DNA from 4 places in the Dechloromonas sp. ZS-1 genome. Region 3 is predicted to be linked to each of the others. Evidence: predicted binding sites of a transcription regulator. Region 3 holds the regulator's gene; each other region holds the start of a gene.
The links. The regulator sigma-54, encoded in region 3, starts transcription at its own class of promoters, with help from an activator protein. The targets are predictions, from matches to a motif close to TGGCACGCTTNCTGCTNA.

Region 1 (7,646 bases), on a different contig from region 3:
CCGCGGTCCGGCGGTCAAAGTGGTGTCACCAGATCTCTCCGGGCCGCTGACCTCTCCGTTCAACCTGAAGCTGGCTTTTGAGGCCCGTGGCGGGGCCAAGATCGATACGGCGGCGGTGAAGGTGACGTACCTGAAATCAACCCCGGTCGACCTGCTGCCGCGAGTGAAAAACGGCCTGTCTGAACAGGGCTTGGTGTTGGAGGGCGCAGAAACACCGCCGGGTGAGCATGCAATCCAGATCAGTGTGCAGGACAGCGAGGGCCGGGTGACCAATACGGTTCTGCAACTGACCGTGACCAAATAAGCAATGCACTGTCCCTATTGCGTTTCGGAGATTCCGGACGAGGCACTGGTGTGTTCGGTGTGTCGGCGCGATCTGTTTGTCATCAAACCCTTGCTGGAGAAGATCGCGCAGCTGGAGGCCGAGTTGGCGACCCGTCCGCCGGCAGCGGCTGTTGATCAGGGGGCATTGCCGGAGACCGACGCTGTGGCGCAATCCGCCACGCCGGAGATGGCTCAGCCCTCGCCGACTGCGGATTGGCGGCTGGCTTTGGCCGCCTGGCTGCTGCCGTTGGCGGGTTTGTTGTTGGCGCACTGGCTGATCGTGTTTGTGTACGACACCAAGCTGATTTTTCTGCGCGTGCTTGCCTTGTTATTGCCCTTGCCGTTCGGGTTTCTCTTCTGCCGTCAGGTCGGTACCCGCATGGGCTGGGCCAGTGCGGCCGCCATCGTGATGGCAGTGGCCGCGGTATTTGGCATGAGCGCCGTGACCGGCTGGCTGGATCAGGTGCCGGTGATGCCGCAGAACATGGTCGAGGTGCGGGAGTTCATCGAATTTGCAGTGAGCATTGCCTTCAGCTTCATTACCGGCGCCTGGGCAGCCCACTGGTTGCAGCGTCGGGCCGCATTGAAGGCAGAACAGCAGGCGCAAGCCAAGCTGGCGCGCGGGGCGACGGTCAACGGTCAGAAAGTGGCCGATTCCCTGAGCCGTCTGAACGATGTCGGCAGTGCGGTGGTCGGCGTGGCAACCACCGCGATTTCGATCTATACCGGCCTGAAGGACTTCCTGGGTAACTAGCCCTGAATCCAGGGTAGCCCGGCTTTGCGCCAGCCACCGATATTGCCGCGGTGGCCATGCGCATCCTTGTCGCCTTCAAACCCTTCCAGGATGTTGCAGGCATTGGTGAAGCCGGCTTCTGCCGCGGCGCTTGCCGCACCGACTGAACGCACGCCGCTGCGGCACAAAAAGAGGACGAGGCATTCCGGATCCACCTGGCGTTTCAGTTCTGCCAGGAAATTCGGGTTGCGCACACTGCCCGGATATTGATTCCATTCGATTTCGATGGCGCCCGGTACACGTCCGACCCAGTCCCATTCGGCACGGGTACGAACATCAACCAGCTTTGCGCCGGGGGCGTGCTGGAGCAATGCATAGGCTTCCGCAGGCGTGACATCGCCGCTGTAAGGATGCCCCTGTGTTTCCGCGCGTTGGCGGGCAAGGGCAAGGAGTTCGCTTAACTGTCCCATAATGTTCGGCTGCTAAAATCGTTGGCTCCAAGTATAGGACAAGCAACGATGACAGCGCGCGAGCAGGACGGATTTTCCGGAAATCAGGCAGGGGCGGCGCGGGCCGCCGAGGCGCAGCGGGCCACCTGGGTCAGCGTTTGGGTCAATCTGGTGATGACCGCGGCGCAGTTGCTTGTCGGCTGGCTGGCCCACTCCCAGTCCTTGATTGCCCATGGCCTGCATTCCTTTTCCGATCTGCTGTCCGATTTTCTGGTCATCTACGCCAGTCGGCAAAGCGCGCACCCGGCCGATGCGGCGCACCCCTATGGGCATGCCCGCATGGAAACGGCAGCGACCTTGATTCTGGGGAGTTCACTGATGCTGATCGGGGGCGGCATCCTGTGGGAATCCGGGCTGCGCATCCAGGATAGCGCCGTGCAACCGGCCGTCGAATGGTCGGCATTCTGGGTGGCGGTGGCGACCGTGGTCGCGAAGGAAGGCTTGTATCGCTATCTGATTGCGGTCGGGGAGCGCATGCGTTCCCAGTTGCTGATTGCCAACGCCTTGCACACGCGGGCCGATGCCGCTTCGGCGCTGGTGGTGGTGGTCGGGATTGCCGGCGCCCTGCTGGGCTGGGGCTTCCTGGATTTGCTGGCGGCCGCCGTGATGGGCTTCATGATCCTGCGGATGGGCGGAGAGCTGGCCTGGGGGGCCTTGCAGGAATTGATCGATACCGGTCTGGATGCCACGCAGGTGGCCGCAATCGAAGCCACCCTGATTGCGTGCGACGGGGTGATTGGCGTGCATGCCCTGCGCACGCGGCGCATGGCGCATCAGGCACTGGTCGATGTGCATGTGCAGGTGGATCCCAGGATCAGTGTCTCCGAGGGGCATCGTGTGGCCGAGGCGGCCCGGCGTCGCGTACTGGATGCCCATGCTGCGGTCTTGGATGTCCTGATTCATATCGATCCGGATGACGATGCCGAAGGGGCGCGTCTTGCCGTGGATCTCCCCGCCCGTACGGCGTTGTTGGCGCGCGTGGCGCCGGCCTTGCTGGCCAGCCCGCTGCTGGCGCGTATCGACCTCCATTATCTGAGCGAGGGGATCGAGGTGGAGCTTCATCTCGGCCAACTGCCGGGGCCGGAAACGGCGGCGACGGTCGACGCCTTGCGCGCGGCATTTTTGGCGCAGCCCGGGGTGTCGAATGTGCGGGTGCTGGTCGTTGCGCACTAAAAAGGTGCGTTTGTGTGTACTTACGCCCCTGTTTGGTGCGCTAAAAACTTATTGCAATCAGACTTCGCCTGCTTAGGTCATTGTGGCAAAATGGAAAGGTTGCGCTTCTTGAGGTGGCATGTTTTCTGCTAGCTTGGGTGGCCGATTATTGATTCGTGCCGGCAATCCGGCATCTTGTTTTAGTTAGGAGACTGCGCTTATGGCAACCCCGCAAGACGTGATGAACATGGTCAAGGAAAACGACGCCAAGTTCGTCGATTTCCGTTTCACCGATACCCGTGGCAAAGAACAGCACGTCACCGTGCCGGTCTCCCACTTCGACGAAGACAAGTTCGAAAGCGGTCACGCTTTTGACGGTTCCTCCATCGCCGGCTGGAAGGGCATTCAAGCTTCCGACATGCTGCTGATGCCGGATCCCGCCACTGCCTACATCGACCCGTTCTTCGACGAAACCACCGTCGTCCTGACCTGTGACGTCGTCGATCCGACCGACGGCCGTGGTTACGACCGCGACCCGCGCTCCATCGCCAAGCGCGCTGAAGCCTACCTGAAGTCCTCCGGCCTGGGCGACACCGCCTTCTTCGGTCCGGAACCGGAATTCTTCATTTTCGACGGCGTTGAATGGTCCGTCGATATGTCCGGCTGCAACCTGAAGATTCACTCCTCCGAAGCCTCCTGGGGCGCTGGTGAGAAGAACGAAGGCAATGGCGCCACCGGTCACCGTCCGGCCGTCAAGGGCGGCTACTTCCCGGTTCCGCCGGTCGACAGCCTGCACGACATCCGTTCCGCCATGGTCCTGACTCTGGAAGCCCTGGGCGTGCCGGTTGAAGTGCACCACCACGAAGTGGCCAACGCCGGCCAGTGCGAAATCGGTACCAAGTTCAGCACCCTGGTTCAGCGCGCTGACTGGACCCAGATCCAGAAGTACGTGACCCACAACGTGGCACACCAGTACGGCAAGACCGTGACCTTCATGCCGAAGCCGATCGTTGGCGACAACGGTTCGGGCATGCACGTTCACCAGTCCGTCTGGAAGGATGGCAAGAACCTGTTCGCAGGCGACGGCTATGCCGGTCTGTCCGAATTCGCGATCTACTACATCGGCGGCATCATCAAGCACGCCAAGGCCCTGAACGCGATCACTAACCCGGGTACCAACTCCTACAAGCGTCTGGTCCCGCACTACGAAGCCCCGGTCAAGCTGGCTTACTCCGCCAAGAACCGTTCTGCTTCCATCCGTATCCCGTTCGTTGCTTCGACCAAGGGTCGTCGCGTCGAGGCGCGCTTCCCGGATCCGCTGTCCAACCCGTACCTGTGCTTCTCCGCCCTGCTGATGGCCGGTCTGGACGGTGTTCAGAACAAGATCCACCCGGGCGATCCGGCTTCCAAGAACCTGTACGATCTGCCGCCGGAAGAAGACGCACAGATCCCGACCGTCTGCGCCTCTCTGGAAGAAGCGCTGGCTGCTCTGGACGCTGACCGCGAATTCCTGACCAAGGGTGGCGTCTTCTCCAACGACTGGATCGATGCTTACATCGCCCTGAAGATGGAAGAAGTGAACAAGGTTCGCATGACGACCCACCCGGTCGAATTCGACCTGTACTACAGCCTGTAATCTCCGGCTGAGCCAGAAAAGGGCGGGTTTCCCCGCCCTTTTTTTGTTTACCCCGAGCGGGTGAAATCGTTAAGATTCATGATCTGTGAATAGTCTGTTGCCCATGCCAATGCGCCCGGTTTTACCTTTGTTGCTCGTGTTCTTCAGCGCCACCCTTTCCGCCCAAACCATCTACAGTTGCACCGATGCGGCCGGGGGGAAGGTCTATACGACCTCGCGCGACTTCACGAATTGCAAGCCGGTTTCGAAGAGCAATGATGCCGGAGGGAGTAGCGCCGCTTCTACGCCAGGCACCCGCCCCAAGGCCGCGGCCACACCGACGCCCTCGGATTTTCCGAGGGTTAACGAAGGGGCGCAGAAAGCCCGCGATAACGACCGCCGCCATATCCTGGAGCAGGAGCTGGCCACCGAGCGCCGTCAGCTGGAGCAGGCGCGGCGCGATCTGGCTGAGCAGGAGGCAGTGCGCCCGGCGCCGCCGGCCGAACGGCTGTTGCCTTACCGGGATCGCATCGGGCAGCACGAGCGCAACTTGCAGGCCATCCAGAAGGAACTGTCCGGCCTGCGTTGAGCTGGCTCAGACGTGTGGCGCGACCGTTGGGCGCGTCACCTTGTACCAGGCAGCATACAGGGCAGGCAGGAAGAGCAGCGTCAGGGCGGTGGCCACAATCAGGCCGCCCATGATGGCGACGGCCATGGGGCCGAAGAAATCATTGCGTGACAGCGGAATCATCGCCAGGACGGCGGCCAGGGCCGTCAGCACAATCGGCCTGAAGCGCCGCACGGTCGACTCCACAATGGCTTCCCAGCGTGCCTTGCCGGCACTCAGGTCCTGTTCGATCTGATCGACCAGAATGACCGAGTTGCGCATGATCATGCCGAACAGGGCGATGGTGCCGAGCAGGGCCATGAAGCCGAAGGGTTTGTTGAACACCAGCAGGAAAAGCGCGATCCCGATCATGCCGAGCGGTGCGGTCAGCATCACCATGACAACGCGCGACACGCTCTGCAGCTGGATCATCAGGATGGTGACCACCGCCAGGATGAAGAGCGGCACGCCAGCCATGACCGAACCCGAGCCTTTGGCCGACTCTTCGACCGAGCCCCCGTCGGCAATCTGGTAACCGGCAGGCAGTTTGGCGCGAATGGTGTTGATGTCCGATTTCAGACGGTCGACCACCGTGGCGGGCTGGGTTTTGCCATACAGGTTGGCGCGGACGGTAAGCGTCGGCATGCGATCGCGGCGCCAGATGACGCCCGGCTCGAAGTCATGTTCCAGGCGGGCGATCTGGCTCAGCGGCACACTCTTGCCGCTGCGGGTCGGAATGGCGAGATCGGGCAGAGCGGCCAGTTGCTGGCGATCGCTGCGGCTGCTGCGCAGCACGACATCGATGCTCTTTTCGCCTTCGCGATAGCTGGTCACGGCATAGCCATTGAGCGACATGCCGAGCAGTCCGGCCAGATCCTGGCTGGAAATGCCCAGGAGGCGCGCCTTGTCCTGGTCGATCTCGATGCGGACGGCCTTGGAGAGCTCAAACCAGTCAAAGTTGACGTTGGACAGGTCCGGGTCCTGGCGCATGACCTCGGCGATCGATTCACCGATGCTGCGCAGGGTGGCCATGTCTTCCCCGGAAATGCGGTACTGCACCGGGTAGCCGACGGGCGGTCCGTTTTCGATACGGTTGATGGCAGCGCGCACCCCGGAACCGCTCTCCGCGTAGTGTTGAATCAGGCGCTCGCGCAGGGCTTCGCGGGCGATCACGTCGCGTGTCACGATGAGCACCTGGCCAACGTTGGTGGCAGGCAGTTGCTGGTCGAGGCCGAGGTAGTAGCGCGGCACCCCGGAGCCGATGAAGCTCAGATAGTGCTCGAACTGGTCATGCTCGGCATTGTCCTTGGCGAGCCAGGTTTCCAGTGCGCGTACTTCGGCATCGATGGCATTGATGGCAGCGCCTTCCGGCAGGCGAAGCTCGACGTTGAGTTCGAGGCGGGTCGAGTTCGGGAAGAATTGCTTTTGCACCTTGCCCATCCCGACGATGGCCAGGATGAAGAGCAGCACGGTGATGCCGATGACCAGCCAGCGATGTGCAACGCAGCGATCCACCAGCAGGCGGAAGCGGTTGTAAAAGGGCGTCGCGTAGACATCGTGTTCTTCGCTGTGCGGCGCCGGGCCGGACAGCCCCAGCTTGTCGGCGAGCCGCGCCAGGCGTGGCAGGCGTCGTTCAAGGACGGATGGTGTGCGTGGCGCATGCGGATCCGGCAGCAGCTTGTAGCCCAGCCAGGGAATGGCGATCACCGCAGCCAGCCAGGAAATGAGCAGGGCGACGGCATTGATCTGGAAAAAGGCAAAGGCGTATTCGCCGGTCGAGGACTTGGCCAGGGCGATCGGGATGAATCCCGCCACCGTGACCAGCGTGCCCGAGAGCATGGGGCCGGCCGTGCTGGTGTAGGCAAAGGAGGCGGCCCGGGTGCGTTCCCAGCCTTGCTCCATCTTCACCCACATCATCTCGACGGCAATGATGGCGTCGTCGACCAGAAGGCCCAGTGCCAGTACCAGCGCGCCGAGGGAGACCTTGTGCAGGCCAACATTGAACCACTGCATGGCCAGGAAGGTGGCGGCGAGAACCAGCGGAATGGAGATGGCGACAACCATCCCGGTGCGTACGCCCAGGCTGATGAAGGTGACCAGCAGGACCACGATCACGGCTTCGGCCAGGGCCTGGATGAAGGCTTGGACCGAGCGCTTGACGGCCTCCGGCTGGCTGGCGGCAGCACCGATCTCAACACCGATCGGCAGCGTCTCGCGCAATTGGGCGATGCGGGTATCCAGTGCTTTGCCCAACTGGATGATGTCGCCGCCCTTGGCCATCGAAACGCCAATGCCGAGTGCCGGTTTGCCTTGGTAGCGCACCAGCGGGGCAGGCGGTTCGACGGTGCCGCGATAGACCTGGGCGATATCGCCCAGGCGGAAGCTGCGGTTACCGGCCCGGATCAGCGTGTCAGCCACTGCTTGGACGCTCGTGAAGCCGCCGTCCGGACGGATCTGGATGCGCTCGCTGCTGGTTTCGAAATAACCGGCACCGGCCACGGCATTTTGCTGGGCAATGGCTTGTGTCAGGGTATTGATGTCGAGGCCCAGCGTGGCGAGCTTGGTATTAGCCAGGTCGATATAGATCTTTTCGTCCTGGATGCCGAACAGTTCCACTTTGCCGACATTGGGGACGCGCAACAGCTCGTCGCGGATGCGCTCGGCAAAATCCTTGAGCTGGGGGTAGGTCAGGCCGTCGCCGGTCAA
Region 2 (7,646 bases), on a different contig from region 3:
ATAGGTCTCCACCTCGGCGGCGGGCAGGCCGCATTCCGCCGCAATCTCACGCAAGACCGCAGGGTCGCCAATGGGCCGACCTTCGACAAACTGAGCCCGGAACAAGGCCTCGACCAAGGCTGCTGCACTTCCCCGTGCCTGCTGCCAAGCGACCAGGCGGTGGGCTTGCAAGGTATTGGCGCGCAAGGCAATCCGTTCGAAGTGGTAGCGCAGGCCATACGGCGCGCCGGCATCGCGCACGCGCTGAAACAGGGCCTCGACGGCATCCCGGCTGCCGAACTTGGCTTCCAGAAAGGGCAGGTAAGGCTCGCCTTCCGGTGGGGTGTCCGGGTTCAGGAAGAAGGGCAGCCAGCGCGGCGTGCAGACGAAATCGGGTCGCGCGCGGCGAACTTCGATCAGTGCGCTGTCCAGGCGACGCAGGCCGATGTAGCACCAGGGGCAGACAAAATCGGAAACCAGGGCGATGTCGAGCATGGGGATCTCTCTTTGCAAGGTGCCGCTTGGTCCCCGATGCGGTGCAAAAGTTCAGTTTGCTGCACCGCGGTAGTGCATGAAGGATCGGCGAGCAGATCAGTTTTGGGTGTTCGTAAGTGGTTGAATTGGCTTAATTATTTGTAACTAGTTCTTTTGGTGTAGTCCTGGCACGGCCATTGCAATAAGGAAGGTGAAGTGTCCGATCAACGGCGATCGGGCAAGGGGCCTCCGGCCCCGGACCGGACAAGGGCGTCCATTCGGCCAGCGCGATGCAGGCCGGATGTGACGCCCGTTTTGCTTTTTATTCATGTTTGAAGGAGCACGCAATGGAAGACAAGAAACTGGAGCAGCCTGCCAAGCCGTTTTCACGTCGTGATTTTGTTTCAGCCGCCCTGGGAGCCTCGTTGATGAGCATGGTACCGCCGGGTGTCCGCAGTGCAGCGTGGGCTGCCGGTTCGGATGCCCCTGAAAAGAAGGAAGTGAAGATCGGTTTCATTCCGCTGACGGACTGCGCTTCCGTGGTCATGGCGTCGGTCATGAAATTTGACGAAAAGTACGGCATCAAGATCATTCCGACCAAGGAAGCCTCCTGGGCTGCCGTGCGCGACAAGATGGTCAATGGCGAGATTGATGCCGCGCACGTGCTGTACGGCTTGATCTATGGCGTGCAGATGGGCATCGGCGGCCCGAAAAAAGACATGAACGTGCTGATGAGCCTTAACAACAACGGCCAGGCCATCACGCTCTCCAACCAGCTCAAGGACAAGGGCGCCATCGATGGTCCGAGCCTGGCCAAGCTGGTGGCGAAGAAGGAGCGGGAATACACCTTTGCCCAGACCTTCCCGACCGGCACGCACGCGATGTGGCTGTACTACTGGCTGGCGGCCCAGGGGGTCAACCCGCTCAAGGACGTCAAAACCATCACCGTGCCGCCGCCGCAAATGGTCGCCAACATGCGGGTCGGCAACATGGATGGTTTCTGTGTCGGCGAGCCCTGGAACAACCGCGCCATCATGGACAACATCGGCTTCACGGCAACGACGACGCAGGACATCTGGACCGATCATCCGGAAAAGGTGCTGGGTACGACGGCCGAGTGGGTCCAGAAGAACCCGAACACGGCGCGTGCCGTCGTTGCCGCGATTCTCGATGCCGGCAAGTGGATCGACGCTTCGCTCGCCAACAAGCAGAAGACGGCCGAGACCATCGCCCAGAAGGCCTACGTGAATACCGACACCGAGGTCATCGTCGCCCGCATGCTGGGCCGTTACCAGAACGGTCTGGGCAAGAGCTGGGATGACAAGAACCACATGAAGTTCTTCAACGACGGCGCGGTGAATTTCCCCTACCTCACCGACGGCATGTGGTTCATGACCCAGCACAAGCGCTGGGGCCTGCTGAAGGATCATCCGAACTACCTCGAGGTGGCCAAGAAGGTGAACCGCATCGACATCTACAAGCAGGGTGCCGCCGCCGCGGGGGTCACGCTGCCGAAGAGCGAGATGCGCAACCACAAGCTGATCGACGGCGTGGTCTGGGACGGCAAAGACCCGGCCAAGTATGCCGACAGCTTCAAGGTCAAGGCTTAACTGCACCGGTCCCGCCCCGCTTGCCGGGGCGGCCGCTGCCAAGGAGAACATGATGCATTCAGGTTCCGCCACGCTGGACGTCGATTTTGGCCAGGAAAGCCCGGTCGACCGTCGGACAACCCCCCTTCAGCCGAGTGCCGCAGCGCCTGCACCGGTTCAGGAAAAAACAATGGAAAAAGCACTGTCTGTCCCGCCGGCCCCGACCGGTATCCCGTTTGCGGAGCGTCTGGCCACGTTCGGCCGCGCGGCCTTGCCGCCGGTTCTTGGCCTGCTCGTGCTGATCGGCATCTGGCATGTGGCGACCCACAAGGGCGGCGCCATTCCCGGCCCGGCTCAAGTCTGGGAAGCGGCCGTCGCGCTCTTCTCAGATCCTTTCTACCGTAACGGACCGAACGATCAGGGCATCGGCTGGAATGTGCTGTCCTCGCTGCAACGGGTCGGCGTTGGTTTTGGCTTTGCCGCGCTGGTCGGGATTCCGCTCGGTTTCATTCTGGGACGTTCCGCCTTCCTGTCGGCCATGGTCAATCCGATCATCAGTCTGCTGCGTCCGGTGTCCCCGCTCGCCTGGCTGCCGATCGGCCTGCTCGTCTTCAAGAAAGCCGATCCGGCCGCAACCTACACCATCTTCATCTGCTCCATCTGGCCGATGATCATGAACACCGCGCAAGGCGTGCAGCGTGTGCCGCAGGACTACCTCAACGTGGCCCGCGTGCTGGCGCTCTCCGAATGGAAGGTCGTCACCAAGATCCTCTTTCCGGCCGTGCTGCCCTACATGCTGACCGGCATCCGCCTCTCCATCGGCACCGCCTGGCTGGTCATCGTCGCCGCAGAAATGCTCACCGGCGGCGTCGGCATCGGCTTCTGGGTCTGGGACGAGTGGAACAACCTGAAGGTCGAACACATCATCATCGCCATCTTCGTCATCGGCATCGTCGGCCTGATCCTCGAGCAGGCGCTGATCCTGCTGGCCAAGAAGCTGACCAAGGAAGCGTCTTAAGGAGATCGTCATGGAAAAGTTCGTAAGCATTGAAAAAGTCGGCCAGACCTTCACGACGAAGAAAGGCAAGTTCGTCGCGCTGCGCGATATCGATCTCAATATCGCGCAAGGGGAGTTCATCGCCCTGATCGGCCACTCCGGTTGCGGCAAATCGACCCTCTTGAACCTGATCGCCGGGCTGACCCGCCCGACGGACGGGGTGCTGCTCTGCGATGGCCGGGAAATCGCCGGTCCGGGCCCGGAGCGTGCCGTGGTTTTCCAGAACCACAGCCTGCTGCCCTGGCTGACCTGCTTCGAAAACATCTATCTGGCTGTCGAGCGCGTTTTTTCGGCGAAGGAGGGCAAGGCCAAACTGAAGGCGCGGACTCAGGCGGCCATCGAACTGGTTGGCCTGGCCCATGCCGCGCACAAGTACCCGAACGAGATTTCCGGCGGCATGAAGCAGCGCGTCGGGATTGCCCGGGCGCTGTCGATGGAGCCGAAGGTGCTGCTCATGGATGAACCGTTTGGCGCACTCGATGCGCTGACCCGCGCCAAGCTGCAGGACGAGCTGATGAAAATCTGCGAGAAGACCCGGGCGACGGTCGTCATGGTCACCCACGATGTGGATGAGGCCGTGCTGCTCTCGGATCGCATCGTGATGCTGACCAATGGCCCGGCCGCCACCATCGGCGAGATTCTGACGGTCGACCTGCCGCGCCCGCGCAATCGCCTGACCCTGGCCAATGACCCGGCCTACATTGCAGCCCGTGCCGCCGTGCTGGCGTTCCTGTACGAAAAGCAGGCGCATGTGGAGAAAGAGGCCGCCTGAGTCATGGGCCCTGTTTAGACAGGACGCCTGTTTGATCTGCCCCCGGTCAGTGATCGGGGGCTTTTTCTTGAACTTGATCCCGGTCATTGATTTTTGCGCTCAACGGAGGCTATGGTGCAGGCTGTCCAGAATTCCCGCCTTTCCATGCCGCCGCCGTCCCCAGTCAAACTCTCCCGCAAGATCGTGGGCATCCTGTGTGCCTTCTTCATCATCGCCCTGACGGCGATTGCGGCCACGCTGTACATTTCCTGGCAACTCGAAGGGGTGGCGGCGGCCATCAACGATGCCGGCAGCCAGCGCATGCGTACCTATCGCATCAGCCATCTGATGGCGCGTGCGCTCGATGAAAAGGGCGACAGCGGAATCTATTCCAGTAGTCTGGCCGAAGAACGGCAGTTATTTGAGCGGGTGCTCAAGGATTTGCATCAGGGCGACCCCATGCGCCCGATGGCACCGCCGCGCAATGAGATTGTGGAGGCCAAGCTTGAGGTGGTCGCCGAGAGCTGGCAGTCGGCAATGCGGCCGACGCTGGATGCCTATCTGGAAAGCAGCGGCAGCGGCCGGGTGAAGATGCTCGACCACTTCAACAGCACGCTGGAAGCCTTTGTCCACAGCATCAACGAACTGGTGCTCGCGATGGAGAACAGCTACGCCCAGGATACCAATCTGTTGCGCACTTTCCAGATCGCGCTGGTCATGCTGGCCATCATCGGGACCGGGGTGCTCATCCGCTTTTTTGATGATCTGGTGATCCGCCCGGTGGGCATGCTGCATGCCGGTATGCGCCGGATGATGAACAACGATCTGAGCGTCCGGGTGCCGGTTAACTCGGATGACGAGTTAGGTGGCTTGGCGCGCGGCTTCAACCGTATGGCGGAGCATCTCCAGCAGGTCTACAGCACCCTGGAGGAGCGCGTTGCCGCAGAAACCAGCACATTGGCTGAACGTAACCGTGAACTCGGCATCCTGTACCAGGCCACTTCCTATCTAAGCGAGCCGGCGCCGATCGAAGTGCTCTGCCGGGGCTTTCTGGATCAGATCAAGGAAGCCTTGGGGGCCGATGCCGGTGCGGTACGCCTCTATACGGCCAAAAGCGAAGAACTGCATCTGGTGACGCATGATGGCGTTTCCGACATGTTCGTGACCAACGAGCAGACCTTGAGTTGCGGCGAATGTCTGTGCGGCCAGGTGATTCAGAGCGGTGAGGCACAGACCTTTGATACCGCCCATCCGCCGGCCGGCATGAAGCTGATGAGTTGTATCCGCGAAGGGTTTGCGACGGCGACCGCGTTCACGATCATGCACGACAAGACCAAGCTGGGGGTCTATAACCTTTATTTCCGGCGTCAGCAGAGCTTGTCGGAAGGCGAGAAACACCTGCTTGAAACGCTGGGGCAGCATTTGGGCGTGGCGATTGAAAACGTCCGTCTCAAAGCCCGCGAGAAAGAACTGGCGATTTCCGAAGAGCGTAACCTGCTGGCTCAGGAACTGCACGACTCCATTGCACAAGGGCTGGCCTTCCTGAACATTCAGGTGCAGCTCCTGCAGGATTCCCTGCGCAAGGGGCGGGTCGAGGAAGCCATGCAGACTGCCGGGCAGCTCCGGGAGGGGGTGCAGGAGAGCTACGATGATGTGCGGGAGCTGCTGGTGCATTTCCGGACACGGATGCATCAGGCAGATCTGGAGTCGGCCATCGAGGCAGCCCTGGAAAAATTCGAGGGGCAGACCGGAATTCGCACCGAATTTACCTGCCACGGCAGCGGCTTGCCGCTTGAGCCGGGTGACGAAATCCAAATCATGCACATCGTGCAGGAGTCGCTCTCCAATATCCGCAAGCATGCGCAGGCAACGCGGGTGACGGTGCGCCTGGAACGAAATTTGACCGAACTCCAGGTGGCGGTTCGCGATAATGGTGCCGGTTTCGATCCGGAAACCGAGCCGAATCTCAAGTCGGATCGACACGTCGGTCTGAAAATCATGCGTGAACGGGCGCACCGGATTGGTGGCGAGTGCCGGATCGCATCGCAGGCAGGGGTCGGAACCAGCGTCACCCTGCGCCTGCCCAGTGTTACAAAAGAGGTTGAATGAAGATGAACGAGAAAATTCGCGTCCTGTTGGTCGATGACCATACCCTGTTCCGCAGCGGCATTAAATCGCTGCTTCAGCGTACGGAGGATTTCGAGGTCGTCGATGAAGCCGGCGACGGCCTTGAGGGCATCAAGCGCGCCCGCTCGCTGAAGCCGGATGTGGTCCTGCTCGATTTGCACATGCCTGGTGTTTCCGGTCTGGAGGCCGTGAAAGTGATCGCCGAGGAAATCCCGGATGTGCATGTCCTGATGCTCACCGTCTCGGAAGATGCGCAGGATCTGATGGATGCCTTGCGGGCCGGTGCCAGCGGCTACCTGCTCAAGAACATCGAGACGGATACCCTGGTCGATGCCATTCGGCGTGCCGCCCGTGGTGAGTCGGTGGTGTCGCCCCAGATGACCTCCAAGCTGATCCAGGGGGTGCGCGAGCAGCCGCGTCAGGCGCAACCGGCTTTTGACCGCGACAAGTTTTCGCCGCGTGAGCGCGATATTCTGGAATGCCTGGCGCTGGGCGAAAGCAACAAGGAAATCGCCCGCAAGCTCGATCTGGCTGAAAGCACGGTGAAAATCCATGTCCAGAACATCTTCAAGAAGCTGAACATGACCAGCCGCGTGCAGGTGGCCTTGTATGCCGTCGAACACGGCTTTGGCAATCGTCCCGCTGTCTGACGGTCGACCGTCGGAAAAGGGCAAATTTCACCCATAAAAAACCGGCCCGCGCTGGGCCGGTGCCGGCGATCCGGTTGCCGGCGAGTCCTCCGCTGAGGAGGGGAGGGTCCGGAGACGTCAGGCGTTGCCGATCCGGGGGCTGATGCTCGGTGCCGGATGCGTGCGTTGCAAGTGCTCGTAAGTCTTCGACAAGGCGCAGACACGCTCGTAGTGCCCGGCCTCCAGGGCGTGCACCATGTTTTCGATGATCATCGTATGCAGTTTGCAGACCCCTTCCGGGCTGCTGAGCAGCACTTCGCTGATCTCTGCCGCGAGCGCCATGGGAACATGTTCATGCTCGGCAATGGCTTCAATCTCACCACGATCCAGATCACAGTAGTCCAGCACATCTTGTATGGACAACATGTCTCTTCCTCCTGTCAGGCCGGCGCACTTCCCCTGAGGCGCGTTCCGGCGCAGTGCTGTGGGGTCGGTGTTCGTTGTCCGCCTTGTCGTTTTAATCGGTGGAGGATGTTTTCTTTTTAGTCCAAAAATGACAAAAAGCAAGCCGCCTAGAATTGAAGTGCGCCGTTGTGTTGTGCTGCCAGTTTCAGTCGCTTCAACAAAGGATGGGCGTTGAGCTGGGTGGTTGCCCGGACCGCGTCGGCGCGTTCGGCGAGCGTGTTGGCGTCGACCGAGACAGCGTGCCCATGACTGGCCAGCAGCACGACATTTCCGCTATCACAGGCCGGGAGCGCGAGCGTGCGCTGGTCGAAGGCCTCGCCCAGACGGGCAACGCTCTCCCGGAAACCTTTGCTGCGGCCCAGAAAATTGGCAACGAATAGGCCATCCTCGCTCAGACGGGCGCGACAGGCCTGGAAAAAAGGCAGCGTGTCGAGCGGCCCGGTACGAGCATCCGGGTCGTAGCCGTCGACCATGATCCAGTCGAAATGGCTGTCACCGCCAAGGATGAAGTCGGCCCCGCAGCCATCGACGATCTTCAGCCGTGCGGGGTCGTCCGGCAGTTTGAAGTACTGGCG
Region 3 (7,646 bases):
CGAAGGTGGCCGAGACGCCGAAAACGGCTTCGGCCCCGAACCAGGTGGCGAAGACGGTGGCGGTCACCACGGGCAGCGGCAGATGACGGCCTGCCACGGCGAAATCCTTGGCGCTATGAACGCGGGTGGCAGCGAGCAGGCCGATGCCGATGGAAACGAGCAGGTAAAGGACGACGAACCAGATCAGCATGATGTCGCGCGGTCGACCGGCTTAAGGGGTTGAAAATGCGCGGATTATACGGTGCTGTGCGGCGATCTGGACGTCAAAAAGGCGGGGCGCATTCAAATTGCTGCGGCAGGCCGCTCACCGGGTGAGCAAAGGCGACCTGGGCCGCGTGCAGGAGCAGGCGCTCGGCCCGTTCGTAAGCGATCCCGCCATAGAGGTCGTCGCCCAGGATCGGGTGGCCGAGCGACATCATGTGCACACGCAACTGGTGCGAGCGGCCGGTCACCGGCTCAAGCTCGACCCGGGTGGTCTGGGTGGCGGGCGAACGCTCAAGCACGCGGTAGCGGGTGAGCGAGGGCTTGCCTCGCTCAAAGTCGACCATTTGCCGGGGGCGGTTTGGCCAGTCGCAGATCATCGGCAGGTCAATTTCGCCGACATCCTGCTCAACGATGCCCTGCACGACGGCGATATAGCGCTTGTCCACAGCCCGTTCGCGGAACAGCATCGAGAAGTGGCGCTGCATGGCCTCGCCCCGCGCCAGGATCAGCAGACCGGAGGTGGACATGTCGAGGCGATGCACGATGAGTGCTTCGGGATGGGTCTCCTGCACCCGGTGGATCAGGCAATCGTGCTTGTCCTCGCCGCGCCCGGGTACGGAGAGCAGGCCGGCGGGCTTGTCGGTGATCAGGAAAGCGTCGTCGGTGTATAGGACGGTGGAGCCGGTGGCCGGGGGCGGCGCGTAAACAGTCATCTCGGGAGGGCCCGGCGGTCGACCGGTGCAGAAAGGCAAAAATCCGCTTGCCAGAGGGCCTGCGGATCATGTACTGTACGGATATACAGTATTTGTACTGGGGATCAGACCACACTATACCGTGTCCGGGCCCCGAATGACGAATCAGGCAATTTCTATACCATCCGTGGCCCCTGTGCCATAATCCGCTCAAATTTTCGAGGACTCCCCCATGGACGACAACAAGGCAAAAGCGCTGGCAGCGGCGCTGCAACAGATCGAAAAGCAATTCGGCAAGGGCTCCATCATGAAGATGGGCGAAGCCGATGTCGAACAGGGCCTGCAGGTCGTGTCGACCGGCTCGCTCGGCCTGGACATCGCGCTTGGCGTCGGCGGCCTGCCGCGTGGCCGTGTGGTCGAAATCTACGGCCCGGAATCCTCCGGCAAGACCACCCTCTGTCTGCAAGTCGTTGCCGAAATGCAGAAACAGGGCGGTGTGGCGGCCTTCATCGATGCAGAACACGCGCTTGACCCCTCCTACGCCCAGAAACTGGGCGTCAATGTCGGCGAACTCCTGATCTCCCAGCCCGATACCGGCGAGCAGGCACTTGAAATCGCCGACATGCTGGTGCGTTCCGGCTCGGTCGACATCATCATCGTGGACTCGGTGGCTGCCCTCACCCCGCGCGCCGAAATCGAAGGCGAAATGGGCGACCAGATGGTCGGCCTGCATGCCCGCCTGATGTCCCAGGCCCTGCGCAAGCTGACCGCGAACATCAAGAAGACCAACACCCTGGTCATCTTCATCAACCAGATCCGCATGAAGATCGGCGTCATGTTCGGCTCCCCGGAAACCACCACCGGTGGTAACGCGCTCAAGTTCTACGCTTCCGTGCGTATGGACATCCGCCGTATCGGCGGCATCAAGAAGGGCGACGAGGTGATCGGCAACGAAACCAAGGTCAAGGTCGTCAAGAACAAGGTCTCGCCCCCGTTCCGTGAAGCGATTTTCGACATCCTGTACGGCGAGGGCATCTCCCGCGAAGGCGAAATCATCGAAATGGGCGTGGCTCACAAGCTGATCGACAAGTCGGGTGCCTGGTACTCCTACAAAGGCGAAAAGATCGGCCAGGGCAAGGACAATGTCCGTGAATTCCTGAAGGCCAATCCGGCCATCGCGCAGGAAGTCGAAGCCGGCATTCGCGAAGCCGCTGCAGTGACCGTGATCAAGCCGACCAAGGCTGCCGCTGCCGATGCCTGACCTCCGGGTCAAGGCGCTGCAACTCCTGACCCGGCGAGATCACAGCCGGGCGGAGCTGCACAAGAAACTGGCCCCGTTGGCCGAATCCGAGGACGCGCTGGAAGCCGTCCTCGATGCCTTGCAGGCGGAGCGCCTGCTCTCCGATTCCCGCTTTGCCAGCCAGCGCGCCAGCCAGCGCGGCAGCCGCTACGGCAATGCCCGTCTGCGTCAGGAACTGCGTCAGCAAGGCGTCAATGACGAAGACATTACCGAGGCACTCGATGGCGCGGGTGAAGAGGTGGAGCGCTGCCGTCAGGTGTGGGCCAAAAAATACGGTCGACCGCCGGAAAGTGCGGAAGAACGTGCCAAACAGCTCCGTTTCCTGCAATATCGCGGCTTTTCCGGCGACAGCATTCGCCGGGTGATCAGCGGAGCAGATGAATGAGCATTGCCGATAATGCCGCGACCCTGTCGGCCAACAACCTGAAAAAGCGCTACAAGGCGCGTACCGTCGTCGAAGATGTGTCCTTCCAGGTCCGCTCCGGCGAGGTCGTTGGCTTGCTCGGCCCCAACGGTGCCGGCAAAACCACCTGCTTCTACATGATCGTCGGTCTGGTGGCGGCCGATGGGGGCGAAGTCCAGCTCGACGACAGCCGTCTGACCCATCTGCCCATGCATGCGCGGGCCCGCCAGGGCGTCTCCTATCTGCCGCAGGAAGCCTCCGTCTTCCGCAAGCTCAATGTCGAAGACAACATCCGGGCCATCCTGGAGTTGCAAAACCTGTCCGCCAAGGACACCGACGAGCGTCTGGAAAACCTGCTGGCCGAACTGCACATCGCCCATGTCCGGCACGTCAATGCGGCGGCTCTCTCCGGTGGCGAGCGCCGTCGCTGCGAAATCGCGCGGGCCCTGGCCACCAACCCGCGCTTCATCCTGCTCGACGAACCGTTTGCCGGGGTCGACCCGATTGCCGTGCTGGAAATCCAGAAAATCATCCGTTTCCTGAAGGAGCGGGGCATCGGCGTTCTGATCACCGACCATAACGTACGCGAAACCCTGGGGATCTGCGACCACGCCTACATCATCAACGCCGGTCGCGTGCTGGCGTCTGGACGGCCGAACGAAATCGTCGATAATGAAAGCGTCCGCAAGGTTTACCTCGGCGAGCATTTCAAACTTTGATCCCTCCCCTCGCCTGACACCGACCCATCGATGAAACCTGCTCTCCAGCTCAAACTGTCCCAGCATCTGGCGCTGACGCCCCAGTTGCAGCAGTCGATCAAGCTGTTGCAGCTGTCCACCATCGAGATGAAGCAGGAAATCGAACGCTACCTGCTCGAAAATCCGATGCTGGAACGGGAAGACGATGGCGAGCTCGGCTTTGCCGGTGCCCAGCAGTTTGATGCCCCGGCTAACCGCGAGCAGGAAGCCGAACGGAGCGAGACACCGCCGGCCGGTGAAGAGCGGGAAAGCCTGCCGGAAGGCATGGGCGAAGTCGATGATGATCGTTGGACCAGCGATGCCGGCACCTATTCCGGGGCCGGTCGTGATGAGGACGATGACAGCGACGCCCACGACATTCATGCCGCCACGGTCAGCCTGCGCGACCATCTGGGCTGGCAGTTGGGCATGACTCAACTCTCGGAGCGCGACCGCAGTCTGGTGCGTTTTCTGATCGAAGCGCTGGACGACGACGGTTACCTTTCTGCCTCGCTCGAGGAACTGCTCGAAACCCTGCCGCCGGAATATGAAATCGAGCTTGAAGAGCTCGAAATCGCGCTGCGTCACATCCAGAATTTCGATCCGACCGGTATCGGCGCGCGTACGCCGGCCGAATGCCTGCGCCTGCAGTTGCTGGCCCGGCGCGATGAGCCGGCCTGTGATCTGGCCTTGGTCATCGTCGACAAGCATCTCGAATTGCTGGCAGGCCGTGATTTTGCCCGTCTGAAGAAGTTGACCGGCTGTGACGACGAGACCTTGAAGGCGGCCCACGCCTTGATCGTCAGTCTCGATCCGCGCCCCGGTGCGCCCTATGCCCAGGTCGAAGCCCGCTACATCACGCCGGATGTGATCGTGAAGAAGCTCAAGGGCAAATGGACCGCCTACATCAATCCGGATGCCTATCCGCGGTTGCGCATCAATCGCCTGTACGCCGAAATCCTGGCCAAGCAGCGTCGTGGCAACGGCAACATGACGGCGCAGCTCCAGGAAGCCCGCTGGCTGATCAAGAACGTCCAGCAGCGCTTCGATACCATTCACCGCGTGACCCAGGCCATTGTCGATCGTCAGCGCCAGTTCTTCGAACATGGCGAGGTTGCCATGCGTCCGCTGGTGCTGCGCGAGATTGCCGATATCCTCGGCCTGCACGAGTCGACCGTATCGCGCGTGACGAGTCAGAAATACATGGCGACGCCGCGCGGCATCTTCGAATTGAAGTATTTCTTCGGCAGCCATGTCGCCACCGATACCGGGGGCGCTTGTTCTGCAACCGCTATCCGGGCGCTGATCAAACAGCTGATCGCTGCGGAAGATGGCAAGAAGCCCTTGTCGGATAGTCAAATATCCGAAATACTAGGCCAACAGGGGATCGTTGTAGCGCGACGCACGGTAGCCAAATACCGCGAGTCCTTGAACATTCCGCCTGTTAATTTACGCAAGACCCTGTAGTGAGAGGAGAATTAAATGAATCTGCAGATCGCTGGTCATCACATCGAAGTCACGCCGGCTTTGCGCGAATATGTCGAAAACAAGCTCGACCCCGTTATTCGCCACTTTGACAAAGTTACCGGGGTGAACGTCGTTCTCTCCGTCGAAAAGCTGAAGCAGAAGGCGGAAGTGACCGTGCACGTACCGGGTAAGGACATGCATGTCGAAGAATCCGGTGACGATCTCTATGCTGCGATCGATGCCATGTTTGACAAGCTGGACCGTCAGGTTCAGAAGTACAAGCAGAAGGTGCAGGATCACCACCGCGGCGAAAAGGCCGCCCACCACATGGCTGACTAACAGCCGCCAGGCCGCGTTTCCTTTCGGAAATGCGGCCTTTGTGTTTCTTCGTAGCCCATGAATCCGTTGTCCAATCTCCTGTCGGTCTCCCAGGTTCTCCTTGATCTGGAAGCCGGTAGCAAGAAACGCGTCTTCGAACAGGCAGGTATCCTGTTTGAAACGCATCTCGGCATTGCCCGTTCGGTCATTTTCGACAGCCTGTTTGCCCGCGAAAAGCTGGGCTCCACCGGGCTGGGCCAGGGTATTGCCATCCCGCATGGCCGTATCAAGGGCCTGAAGCAGGCTGCTGGCGCCTTCATCCGTCTGCCAGCCCCGATTCCCTTTGATTCACCCGATGGCCGACCGGTCAATCTGCTTTTCGTCCTGCTGGTGCCGGAACAGGCGACCGAGCAGCATCTGCAGATTCTGTCCGAACTCGCTCAGCGCTTTTCCGATCGTGCCTTCCGTGACGCCTTGGCCGCAGCACCGGATGCCGACTCCATCGTGGCCCTTTTTTCCTGATTGACCTGCGTGCGCCATATTCGTCTCGTCCAGCTTTACGAGGACAACCGCGAAAAGCTCCTGCTCAACTGGATGCAGGGGCATGAATCCGACCGCAAGATCGAACTGCGGCACGCCAATATCTACGGTGCCGATGTCGTCGGGCACATCAACATCATCCACCCGGAACGTTTACAAGTCTTGGGCCAGGCCGAGTATGACTGGGCCTTGCGCATTGGCGAACGGCGCTTCGGACAGATGTTCAGCGACCTGCTTGCAGCGCAACCGCCGGCGGTGATCGTCGCAGACGGTATCGCTCCGCCGGAGTCCCTGGTCGAGGCATGCCGCCTCTCCAATACGCCCCTCCTCTATTCTCCGAAGCCGGCATCGGCCGTCATCGATCTGCTGCGTATTTACCTGTCGGCGCGCTTGGCGGATACGGTCAGTCTGCACGGTGTGTTCATGGACGTCTTGGGCATGGGCGTTCTGATCACGGGTGATTCCGGCGTCGGCAAGTCCGAGTTGGCGCTGGAGCTGATTTCCCGTGGTCATGGTCTGGTCGCAGACGATGTCGTCGAAATGGCCCGGATTGCCCCGACGACCATCGAGGGGCGCTGCCCGGGCATGTTGCGTGACTTCTTGGAAGTCCGTGGCCTGGGCCTGTTGAATATCCGCACCATCTTCGGCGAGACGGCGTCACGTCGGAAGATGAAGCTGAAACTCATCGTTCACCTGCAAAAAACCGTGGCCGGCAGCGATGCGCCGCGTTTGCCGCTGGATGCCCAAACCCAGGAAGTCCTCGGTGTCCCGGTCCGCAAGGTGGTCATACCGGTGGCGGCCGGTCGCAACCTGGCGGTGCTGCTGGAAGCGGCGGTACGCAATACCATCCTGCAATTGCGTGGCATCGACAGCATGCAGGACTTCATGGACCGTCAGCAGCGCATGATGCTTGACGAAGAAGGCTGATTTACCGATAGTCCTGTCGTTCCATCACCCAATTTCAGGAGATCTGTCATGAAGAAACTGCTCGTTTTGTTGGCAATGGCTGTGGCAACTTCGGCATCCTACGCAGCGGATGATTGTGCAGCCCGTGCTGCTGAGAAAAAGCTGGCCGGTGCGGCCAAGAACAGCTTCATGAAGAAGTGTGAGAAGGATGCGATGGGGCCGGCAGGTCAGGCCTGTGAAGCCAAAGCCAAGGAAAAGAAGCTGGCCGGCGCGGCCAAGAACAGCTTCATGAAGAAGTGTGTTGCGGATGCCAGCTGATTTCTGCTGACAGCGCGATGCCAAGACTGGCCACCTGCGGGTGGCCGGTTTCGTTTACGCCCTAACGGATTTCGAATTCCGCACCTTCGACTTCCGGATCGTGATGCGAGGTGCCGAAAGACAGGGTTCCCCGTCCGGTGAGAATATGCCGGTCACGCCGCAGCACGATCTCCGGTTGGCTGCGATAGCGGATGAAGCAGCCATTGGTGCTGGTGTCGATCAACTCGATGCCATGTTCGTGCCATTCGAGGCGCGCATGCATGCGTGAACTCTTGCGGTCGTTGAGGCGAAGCTGGCAACTTGGATCACGCCCGATGGTCAGCACCGGCTGATCGGCATCGATGGTGAACAGCTGCCCTTCGAAGAGCAAGGTCATGCGCCGTTCCCCCTCACTGGTCGTGGCGGGCGGCAGGGGAAGCCAAGGCAGCTGGAAGAGATGCAGCAACTGCTGGTCATCGCGAACCGTTCGCTGCAGGGGGTCGGGTTCGTTGCGCACAAGAGAATGAGCAGGCAGGTGCGCGATCAGTGCCGGGCTGCAAAGAATCTGGTCGCGTCGGGCCATGCCGGCGATACGGGCGGCACAGAGGACGGTGCTGCCGCTCGGTCCATGCGGGGTCATCTCCGTGCCGCCCACGTGCATGCCGACGCGGATACCAAATTGCACGCCTTTGAGCGGCGGGAGATCGGCAATGCGCTGCTGCATTTCAAGGGCTGCCTGGCAGGCATCCTCGGCTTCATCAAAGATCGCCAGCACTTCGTCA
Region 4 (7,646 bases), on a different contig from region 3:
GGACAAACTGACGAACTTTTGCGCGCGCCTTGAAACTGAAATGGGCGTCCGGGTACGTCCTAGCAATCCCGAAGAGACAGTCCGTGAGAGCGATATTGTCGGGACGGTCACCACGTCTGCGACACCGCTGTTTCAGGAGGGTTGGCTCAAGCCCGGTGTCCATCTGAATGGGGCCGGATCGAACGCGCTGATCCGCCAGGAAATCAGTGAGGCCGTCATTCGGCGCTGTGCGCCGATTGTCGTGGATTCGATTCCCACCGCCTTGGCTGAAGCGGGGGACTTGTTGCCGCTTTTGGAAAAGGGGCGCTTGCATGCCCGGCAATTGGTCGAGTTGGGCGATATCATCATTGGCCGTCATCCGGGGCGGGTGGATGATCAGGCAATGAGCTTGTTTGAGTCGCAAGGGCTGGCCATTCAGGATCTGGCGCTTGCAAAGCGCGTGCTGGATGCGGCCGAGTTGGCCGGGCTCGGGCAGAATTGGCCCCTGCAGATGGAGTCATGATGAGCGCGATGCACTGGCTGACCATGAGCGCAGTGACGGACCCGGGGCGGGTCCGTGAGCAAAACGAAGATGCTGTCCATATCGATCCGGATGCCGGGCTGGCGATTTTGGCCGATGGGATGGGGGGCTATAACGCGGGAGAAGTGGCTTCCGGGATGGCGGTCTCCCTCCTGGGGGGGCGGCTGGGCGAATTTATGCGGGCCGGCGCGGTAGAGATGGCTGGAGAGGGCGCGGCCTCATGGGTAAGGCAGGCGCTGACGCGCGATATTGCCGCAGTGAATCACGAGGTGCTCAGCTTGTCCTTGCGGGAGGTTCAGTATGCCGGCATGGGGACAACGCTGGTCGCGTGCTGTTTTTACCGCGGTCACCTGAGCGTGGCGCATCTTGGCGATTCCCGGCTTTATCGCCTGCGTGCCGGCGAACTTTCGCGGCTGACCAAAGACCATTCTCTGCTTCAGATTCAGATCGATGCTGGCATCATCAGTGAAGAAGAGGCGCGTTACGCGGATAACAAGAATCTGGTCACGCGGGCTCTCGGCGTCGAGCCGGAGATCGAGATCGAAATCGGGGAATATGAGGTCGCGCCCGGCGATCTCTATTTATTGTGTTCCGATGGCTTGAATGACATGCTGGACGACACGGAAATCCGTGACGCTTTGCTGGCCCCTGAAGATACCCTGGCGCAGCGGGGGCAACGCCTTGTCTCCCTCGCGAACGAGGCGGGGGGGCGGGATAATATTTCCGTGGTCCTGGTCGAGGTCGACCGTAACGAACCGGCAGGGGCTGGTTGGTGGCAGCGACTGATGGATCGTTTGAAATATTGAGGAAGATGCAATGGCGAAATTGATCCTCTCGATGGACGGCCTGGTGCTCAAGGAAGTGCAGCTTGAGCAGACGCGGCTGACCATCGGCCGCAAGGCGCATAACGATATTCAGATCGACAACCTGGCCATCTCCGGTGAGCATGCCGCGGTGGTGACGATTCTTAACGACTCATTCCTGGAAGACCTGAACAGTACCAACGGCACCTTGGTGAATGGTCAGCCGATCAAGAAGCACGTCCTGCGCAATAACGACATCATCGAATTGGGAAAGTATTCCCTCAAATACGTGGCGGATACGAATCTTCCCGTCGAAGTTGATCTGGCACGTTCCATGACAGCTTCCCGCTCATCCACCGACTCTGCAATTCGCTCTGAAGATCTAAGAATTGAAGAAGATGCGCCGCGTAGCCACCTGATTTCGACGGGCATCCGCAATCGCGCCGAGGCGGCACGTTTGGGCGTGATTCAGGTGCTCAATGGCCCGAATGTGGGTAAGGAACTGGAGTTGCTGAAGAACATTACGACCCTGGGCAAGCCGGGTGTTCAGGTCGCGGTGATCGCCCGTCGTCCTGCTGGTTACTTCGTCACGCACGTTGAAGGTGCGACCTTTCCGACGGTTAACGGTCAGCCCATTGATGCTCAAGGGTGCCAGCTTGCTGAGCATGATGTGCTGGAGATCGCGGGGGTGAAGATGGGGTTTTTTCTGAGGGTATGACGTGTCGGTTTTTGGCGGTGAGTGACGATTTTTGTCACATTTTGCAGGGGGGCTAAGAGACTAGCCCATAAAATCGACCTGTCTGCCTTGGCACGAAAAGTGTTTAGTAATGCTCAGTCAGCAATTTTCGCTGTCACTTTTCAGGAGATGCTCATGAACAAAGTTCAAAAAGGTTTTACCCTGATCGAATTGATGATCGTTGTTGCCATCATCGGTATTTTGGCTGCCGTTGCGCTGCCTGCCTATAAGGATTACACGATTAAAGGTGCTAATAATGGTTGTCTTGCCGAAGGCAAGGCTTACGCTAACGCAGCTTTTATTGCCCTGACTCAGGGTGAAGCCGTTCCGGCTTATACTGCGTCTGCTTGTACCTCTCTGGCTGCGGCACCGACTGCACTGAGCGGCACCATCACTTTTGCAAAGAAGTCCCCTGGAACGCAAGGTGTTGAATGTGATATGACATCTGGCACCTGCAAGCTCAAGCCGTAAGCTTGATTTAGTCTCTTTTCTGTTAAGGATTTTTTATGAACAAGATGCAAAAAGGTTTTACCCTGATCGAATTGATGATCGTTGTTGCCATCATCGGTATTCTGGCTGCGGTCGCTTTGCCGGCCTATAAGGATTACACGATCAAGGGTGCTAATAACGGGTGTTTGGCAGAAGGTAAGGCCTATGCAAATGCGGCTTTCATCGCCTTGACCCAAGCTGAAGCTGTGCCCGCTTATACTGCTTCGGCCTGCACCTCCTTGGCTGCCGCGCCGACTGCGCTGAGCGGCACCATTACTTTTGCGAAGAAGTCGCCGGGTACCAAGGATGTTGAGTGCGACATGACTTCTGGTACCTGTAAGCTTAAGCCGTAATCTGCGTTTAAAGCTCAACGATATTTGCGGGCCCAAAGCGAGTTACGTGTTTGGCAATGCTGAGATTGAATGAGTTTTAAAACTGATGGGGAAAAAGCCCGATGATATTTTCATCGGGCTTTTTATTTGATTGTCTATGGTGGTGATGAGTTGACTCAGTAAATCGCTCCGGCGCTACCAGGCACGCTGCAGTCGGTTGAAATACTGCTTTTCCAACGCTACCAGAGAAACGTCGTTGGCATGACTGTGACGACGTTTCGGGTTGTAGAGCATTTCGATGTAATTGAAGACGTCACTGAAGTCATCACGCGTTGCCTTCTCACGGTCGAAACAGACCTTGCGACGGATACCCTCGCGCTTGAGCAACTGAAAGAAGCTCTCTGCGATCGCATTGTCGTAGCAGTCCCTTTAACTTACTGACACTCGAGGCCCCGTTGCACCATCAAATCCTAGGGTGGGCAATGTTTTTAATTCCTCTGCTGTCTGTACCCCCTCCGCAATCACTGTCAGTCCAATCCCGTGTGCAATTGAGCACAAGCCTTTCAGGAAGGCCTGATTGCCCGGGGTTTGGTCGATGGCGCGGATGAAGCTGCTATCGACTTTCAGGTAATCTAAGCCGATATCGTGCAGCTTGCCGATTTCACTGAACTGGCGGCCAAAGTGTTCGATGCCGAGGCGGCAGCCAAAGGGGCGGATGGCTTGGCAGAAGGCGCGGAAGGCGTCGAAGTGCTGGAATGCACCGATTTCGGAGACTTCCAGCCAGAGGCGTTTGGCGCTGTCTTTGTTCTCCTGAATCAAGGCCGTCAGTTGGGTGACGAAGGCTGGGTTCAAAATCGACTCGCCGGAGAGGTTGACCGCAACCGATCCGCTTTCACGCTTGAGTCGTTGTAAGGCCAGTCGTGCTGCAGCCAGGTCGAGGTCGCTGGTCATTGCCAGTCGGCTGGCCATGGGCATGAAGCGGCCTGCTGCTAGCCATTCGCCGTCTTCGTCGGCCTGGAGGCGGAGTGGGCATTCCAGATGCAGCAGCCCTCCGTCGTTGGCGGCGACGGGGAATTCGATCAGGCGCAAGCGCTGGGTGGTGATTGCCCCTTCCAGCAGGCGCTTCCAGTCTGCGTTCGAGGTCGGGGTGCCGCTGGTTTCGGTCTCGGCTTTGCACCATCCCAGATTGCTTTGTTGCTCCGCTGCGGCCAGTGCGGCATCCAGTTGGGCCAGGAGTTGTGAGATCGATTGGCCGTGTGCATAGGTCAGGGTGGCGATATGTCCCACCCCTTCCTGCTCGATCAGGCCTGCCGCCGACAGTTCCCGAAGCTCTCGCAGCAGCAGTTCTGCATACGGCGAGGGATCATCGAGTCCCGGCATCAAGAGTGCGAAATCGGCGCCATTGAGACGCGCCCCGGTAAACATCTGGCTGTCGTCGTCAATCTGGGCAATGGCACTCCCAATCCGGCGGAGGACCGCATCGGCCGTTTCTCGACCGGCATGACGGTTGATGCCCGCCAGGTCGGCAATGCGCAGGATAAGCAGGCTGCCGTCAGCCAGCGCATCGTCGGCATGCAAGGCTTTGTCCAGCTGATTCATGAAATAGCTGCGGTTGGCCAGTCCGGTGAGTGCATCTAGCGTGGCCTCCCGGCGAACTTGCTCCAAGCGTTGTGCCTCTTCGTCGAACATTGCTTTCACGCGCTGGACCATCGCATTCATGGCGCTCGCCACGCTTTTGAGCTCCGGGACAGCGGGTTCATCAATACTGACAAAACGACGTTCGCTGATGGCCTTGGCCTGACCGACGACAGCATCGAGCGGGCGTTTGATCCGTCCCAGGAAACGCATGCCAAGAAAACCAAGGAGCGTCCCGCCGATCAGGAACCAGGCGAGAAGCTGCATGCCGCCGCGCCAGAGTTCTTCGTAAGCGAAATGGCTGTGGCTGACGAGCTCGATGGTGCCAACCTGGCTCCAGCCATCGGTCACCTGAGCACTGCCGGGGCGGGAGCTGATCGGGAATATCCGGACAAACCATTCCGGCACGTCGCCGGCCATCGGCGGGCTGCTGCGTTCGATTTGGGTTTTTCCCTCCGGGTCAATCAGTCGGACGCTTGCGTACTGCCCGCTGTCGAATACGGCCGCCAGTTGCAGTTCCACCGTGACCGGATCCTTGCTCTGCTGTGACATGGAGAGCGCCAGGGTGGCCGCGTTATCGTTGTTCTTGGTGGCGAGCTGTTGCTCAAGATACGTCCGGGCGGTCAGCATGCTGGCCACAAAGCTGCCGGCGAAGGCGAGCAGGGTGGCGGTGATGACGGCGAGCCAGATTTGGCGAAACAGGGACATGACGGATTACCTCAATCGAAACCTTCTGCTCTCGCACGGGCCAGCAGATCCTGCCAGCGCGAGAGGTTGCTTTTGCTGCTTTGGTTGCCGGTCCCCATCCAGAGGCCGGCGCTGTTGAAGCTGAAAACAGGGGAGAGGTCGCTGCGTTGCGACGCGGGGCGGATATCCACCACCAGATTGTCCAAGACCAGCGGATCGGCGCTGGGCTTGGCGTAGTAAGCAAGCACCATGTGTGCTTGCTGAATGGGGCCGCCCGGGCCATTTTGCAAGGCTTTGACATAAACCAGCCGAAGCTTGCTGATGGGAATGCCCAGCGCAATCAGTGAGTAGTACTTGGCGATGGAAAAGTCTTCACAGTCGCCCGCACCTTGCCCGATGAATTCGATGGGGGTGGCCCAATAGTCGGTTTGCCGCCAGGTGCGGATATCGTCATCGAAGAGCATCCGGCGGTTGAAGAAATCATTGACGCGCACCAGACGCTCCGTTTCGGAGAGGCGTTGCCCGTCGTTCAGCATCAGTCGCCAGTCGTTAAACAGGGCGATTTGATTGCTGCCAAAACGCGTGGTTAAGGTTTGCTGCAGACGGTCAAAATCGAGCCCGGCGATACTGTGGACGACCAGCACCAAGCTGGTCAGCGCCAGAAGGACGCTGACCAGTCGATGCCCAAGCCGGGACAGTGCGCCGTTCACCGGGTGACTCGCCTCAGGCGAGTGCCGGATTTAGCGTGTAGGTGCCGGTGAGGCTGGCTTGCGCCAGCACATGGCCCGCCATCGCCGCGCGAACATCCGGGCCGCCAAAACGCCCTTGAACCGGAAGTTGCTCGATATCCAGCGCATACACGGTAAAAACGTAATGGTGGATGATCTCGTCGTTCCACGGGGGGCAGGGGCCGTCGTAGCCGTAATAATCCCCACGCATGTCGTTATCGCCGGCAAACCAGTCCGTGTAATTGTTGACGCCCTGCCGGCTGCCGTGTGCCGCTTGCGGGCCGGGCTTGCCGCGCGGAACAACATCGTTGCTGAATTCGCCTGCCTGAATGTGGTTGACCGTCGCCGGCAGATCCACCAACACCCAATGGAAGAAATCGACGCGGGGCAGGCTCGCCGGTACCGTTCGTCCCGCCTGGTTCACGTCGTCCCCTTTGCTGGGAACATCCGGGTCGTGGCAGATCAGCACAAAGGAGCGCGTATCCGCCGGTGCATCTGTCCAACTCAGGGCCGGATTCAGGTTTTTCCCGAGGCAGACGTGGCGAGTCGGGTCAGGAATGCAGAACGCAAAGTTGCCCGGAATGGGCTGGCCATCGGTAAAGCTGCTGCTGGTCAGTTTCATCAGTCTCTCTCCGGTAACAGTCAGCGGGCTGCCTGGCGGCGGAAGTCGCGCAGTCGGAAGCCCAATAGCCATAGTGTAGCGAAATACGCTGTTGCGCCAAGGGGAACCAGCCAGCATAAATGCAGGGTGCGTTGGCTGAAGCTGGCGGCAAGCCATTGCCCCTCCTGGCCCATGCCGAAGTAAAGTGCGCCACCCATGACAAAGAGTGCAACGACAAGTTTTGCGGTGAAGACGGTCCAGCCCGCCTGGGGCGTGTAAATAGCCTGTTGACGGAGGCCGCGATAAAGCAGCACAGCATTTAGGCAGGCCGCTAGGCCAATCGACAGTGCCAGGCCGGCATGAGCCAGCCAGCCGATGAAGGCCAGGTTCATCAATTGTGTGGCCGTGAGCGAAATCAGGGCGATTTTTACCGGGGTGCGGACGTTCTGGCGTGCGTAGAAGCCGGGGGCTAAAACTTTGACCAGAATCAGACCGGTCAAGCCGATTGCGTAGGCCACCAGGGCTTCCCGGGTTCGGAAGACATCATCGGCAGAAAATGCACCGTGGTGGAAGAGCGTGGCTATCAGCGGTACGGCAAGGATGCAGAGGCCCAGCGCTGCCGGCATGGCAAGCAACAGCGTCAGGCGCAGCCCCCAGTCCAGCAGTCGGCTGTACTCCGCCTGGTCGCCCGTGGCGTGACAACGCGACAGGGAGGGCAGGAGGATCGTGCCGAGCGCGGCCCCTAGCATGCCTGACGGAAACTCCATCAGCCGATCGGCGTAATACAGCCAGGACACGCTCCCTGTGGCCAGGAAGGAGGCGAAGATGGTATTGATGAGCAGACTGACCTGAGACACCGAAACGCCGATCAGCGCCGGACCCATCAGCGCCAGAATGCGGCGGACTCCGGGATCGGCCCAGGCCTCCCGCAATTTGAAACTGGGGCGGGGCAGCATGCGGATGCGCCGGAGGGCCGGAATCTGCAGACCGAGCTGGAGCAAGCCCCCGATGAAAACCGCCCAGGCCAGCGCCAGAACCGGCGGGTCGAAGTAGGGCACGGCAAACAGGGCCATGCCGATGAAGGCGAGGTTGAGCAGGACGGGTGTGAAGGCCGG

Region 1: glnA (type I glutamate--ammonia ligase) is a predicted target of sigma-54. The motif match lies at 2,854-2,871, and genes of this name have one in related genera.
Region 2: AACO21_RS15210 (CmpA/NrtA family ABC transporter substrate-binding protein) is a predicted target of sigma-54. The motif match lies at 640-657, and genes of this name have one in related genera.
Region 4: AACO21_RS14680 (prepilin-type N-terminal cleavage/methylation domain-containing protein) is a predicted target of sigma-54. The motif match lies at 2,473-2,490, and genes of this name have one in related genera.

The regions. Positions count from the first base shown of each region.
Region 1 covers NZ_JBDIYD010000004.1:148,118-155,763, reverse strand. Annotated here, with positions in the region: gene AACO21_RS08145 (hypothetical protein) at 1-304, shown strand, start outside; gene AACO21_RS08140 (hypothetical protein) at 308-1,078, shown strand; gene AACO21_RS08135 (rhodanese-like domain-containing protein) at 1,075-1,527, opposite strand; gene AACO21_RS08130 (cation diffusion facilitator family transporter) at 1,576-2,739, shown strand; gene glnA (type I glutamate--ammonia ligase) at 2,939-4,354, shown strand; gene AACO21_RS08120 (DUF4124 domain-containing protein) at 4,491-4,922, shown strand; gene AACO21_RS08115 (efflux RND transporter permease subunit) at 4,929-7,646, opposite strand, start outside.
Region 2 covers NZ_JBDIYD010000017.1:27,387-35,032, forward strand. Annotated here, with positions in the region: gene AACO21_RS15205 (DsbA family oxidoreductase) at 1-474, opposite strand, end outside; gene AACO21_RS15210 (CmpA/NrtA family ABC transporter substrate-binding protein) at 801-2,063, shown strand; gene ntrB (nitrate ABC transporter permease) at 2,113-3,060, shown strand; gene AACO21_RS15220 (ABC transporter ATP-binding protein) at 3,071-3,871, shown strand; gene AACO21_RS15225 (type IV pili methyl-accepting chemotaxis transducer N-terminal domain-containing protein) at 4,016-5,959, shown strand; gene AACO21_RS15230 (response regulator transcription factor) at 5,956-6,627, shown strand; gene AACO21_RS15235 (hypothetical protein) at 6,745-7,032, opposite strand; gene AACO21_RS15240 (spermidine synthase) at 7,179-7,646, opposite strand, start outside.
Region 3 covers NZ_JBDIYD010000001.1:274,465-282,110, reverse strand. Annotated here, with positions in the region: gene AACO21_RS01390 (sodium:solute symporter family protein) at 1-190, opposite strand, end outside; gene AACO21_RS01385 (RluA family pseudouridine synthase) at 264-917, opposite strand; gene recA (recombinase RecA) at 1,129-2,157, shown strand; gene recX (recombination regulator RecX) at 2,150-2,581, shown strand; gene lptB (LPS export ABC transporter ATP-binding protein) at 2,578-3,318, shown strand; gene AACO21_RS01365 (RNA polymerase factor sigma-54) at 3,349-4,803, shown strand; gene raiA (ribosome-associated translation inhibitor RaiA) at 4,819-5,142, shown strand; gene ptsN (PTS IIA-like nitrogen regulatory protein PtsN) at 5,200-5,643, shown strand; gene hprK (HPr(Ser) kinase/phosphatase) at 5,653-6,588, shown strand; gene AACO21_RS01345 (hypothetical protein) at 6,637-6,885, shown strand; gene AACO21_RS01340 (adenylate/guanylate cyclase domain-containing protein) at 6,947-7,646, opposite strand, start outside.
Region 4 covers NZ_JBDIYD010000015.1:47,491-55,136, forward strand. Annotated here, with positions in the region: gene AACO21_RS14660 (ornithine cyclodeaminase family protein) at 1-502, shown strand, start outside; gene AACO21_RS14665 (Stp1/IreP family PP2C-type Ser/Thr phosphatase) at 499-1,326, shown strand; gene AACO21_RS14670 (FHA domain-containing protein) at 1,337-2,041, shown strand; partial or broken gene AACO21_RS14675 (prepilin-type N-terminal cleavage/methylation domain-containing protein) at 2,195-2,296, shown strand; gene AACO21_RS14680 (prepilin-type N-terminal cleavage/methylation domain-containing protein) at 2,566-2,901, shown strand; partial or broken gene AACO21_RS14685 (IS3 family transposase) at 3,076-3,321, opposite strand; partial or broken gene AACO21_RS14690 (EAL domain-containing protein) at 3,343-5,223, opposite strand; gene AACO21_RS14695 (transglutaminase-like cysteine peptidase) at 5,235-5,912, opposite strand; gene AACO21_RS14700 (YbhB/YbcL family Raf kinase inhibitor-like protein) at 5,926-6,552, opposite strand; gene murJ (murein biosynthesis integral membrane protein MurJ) at 6,573-7,646, opposite strand, start outside.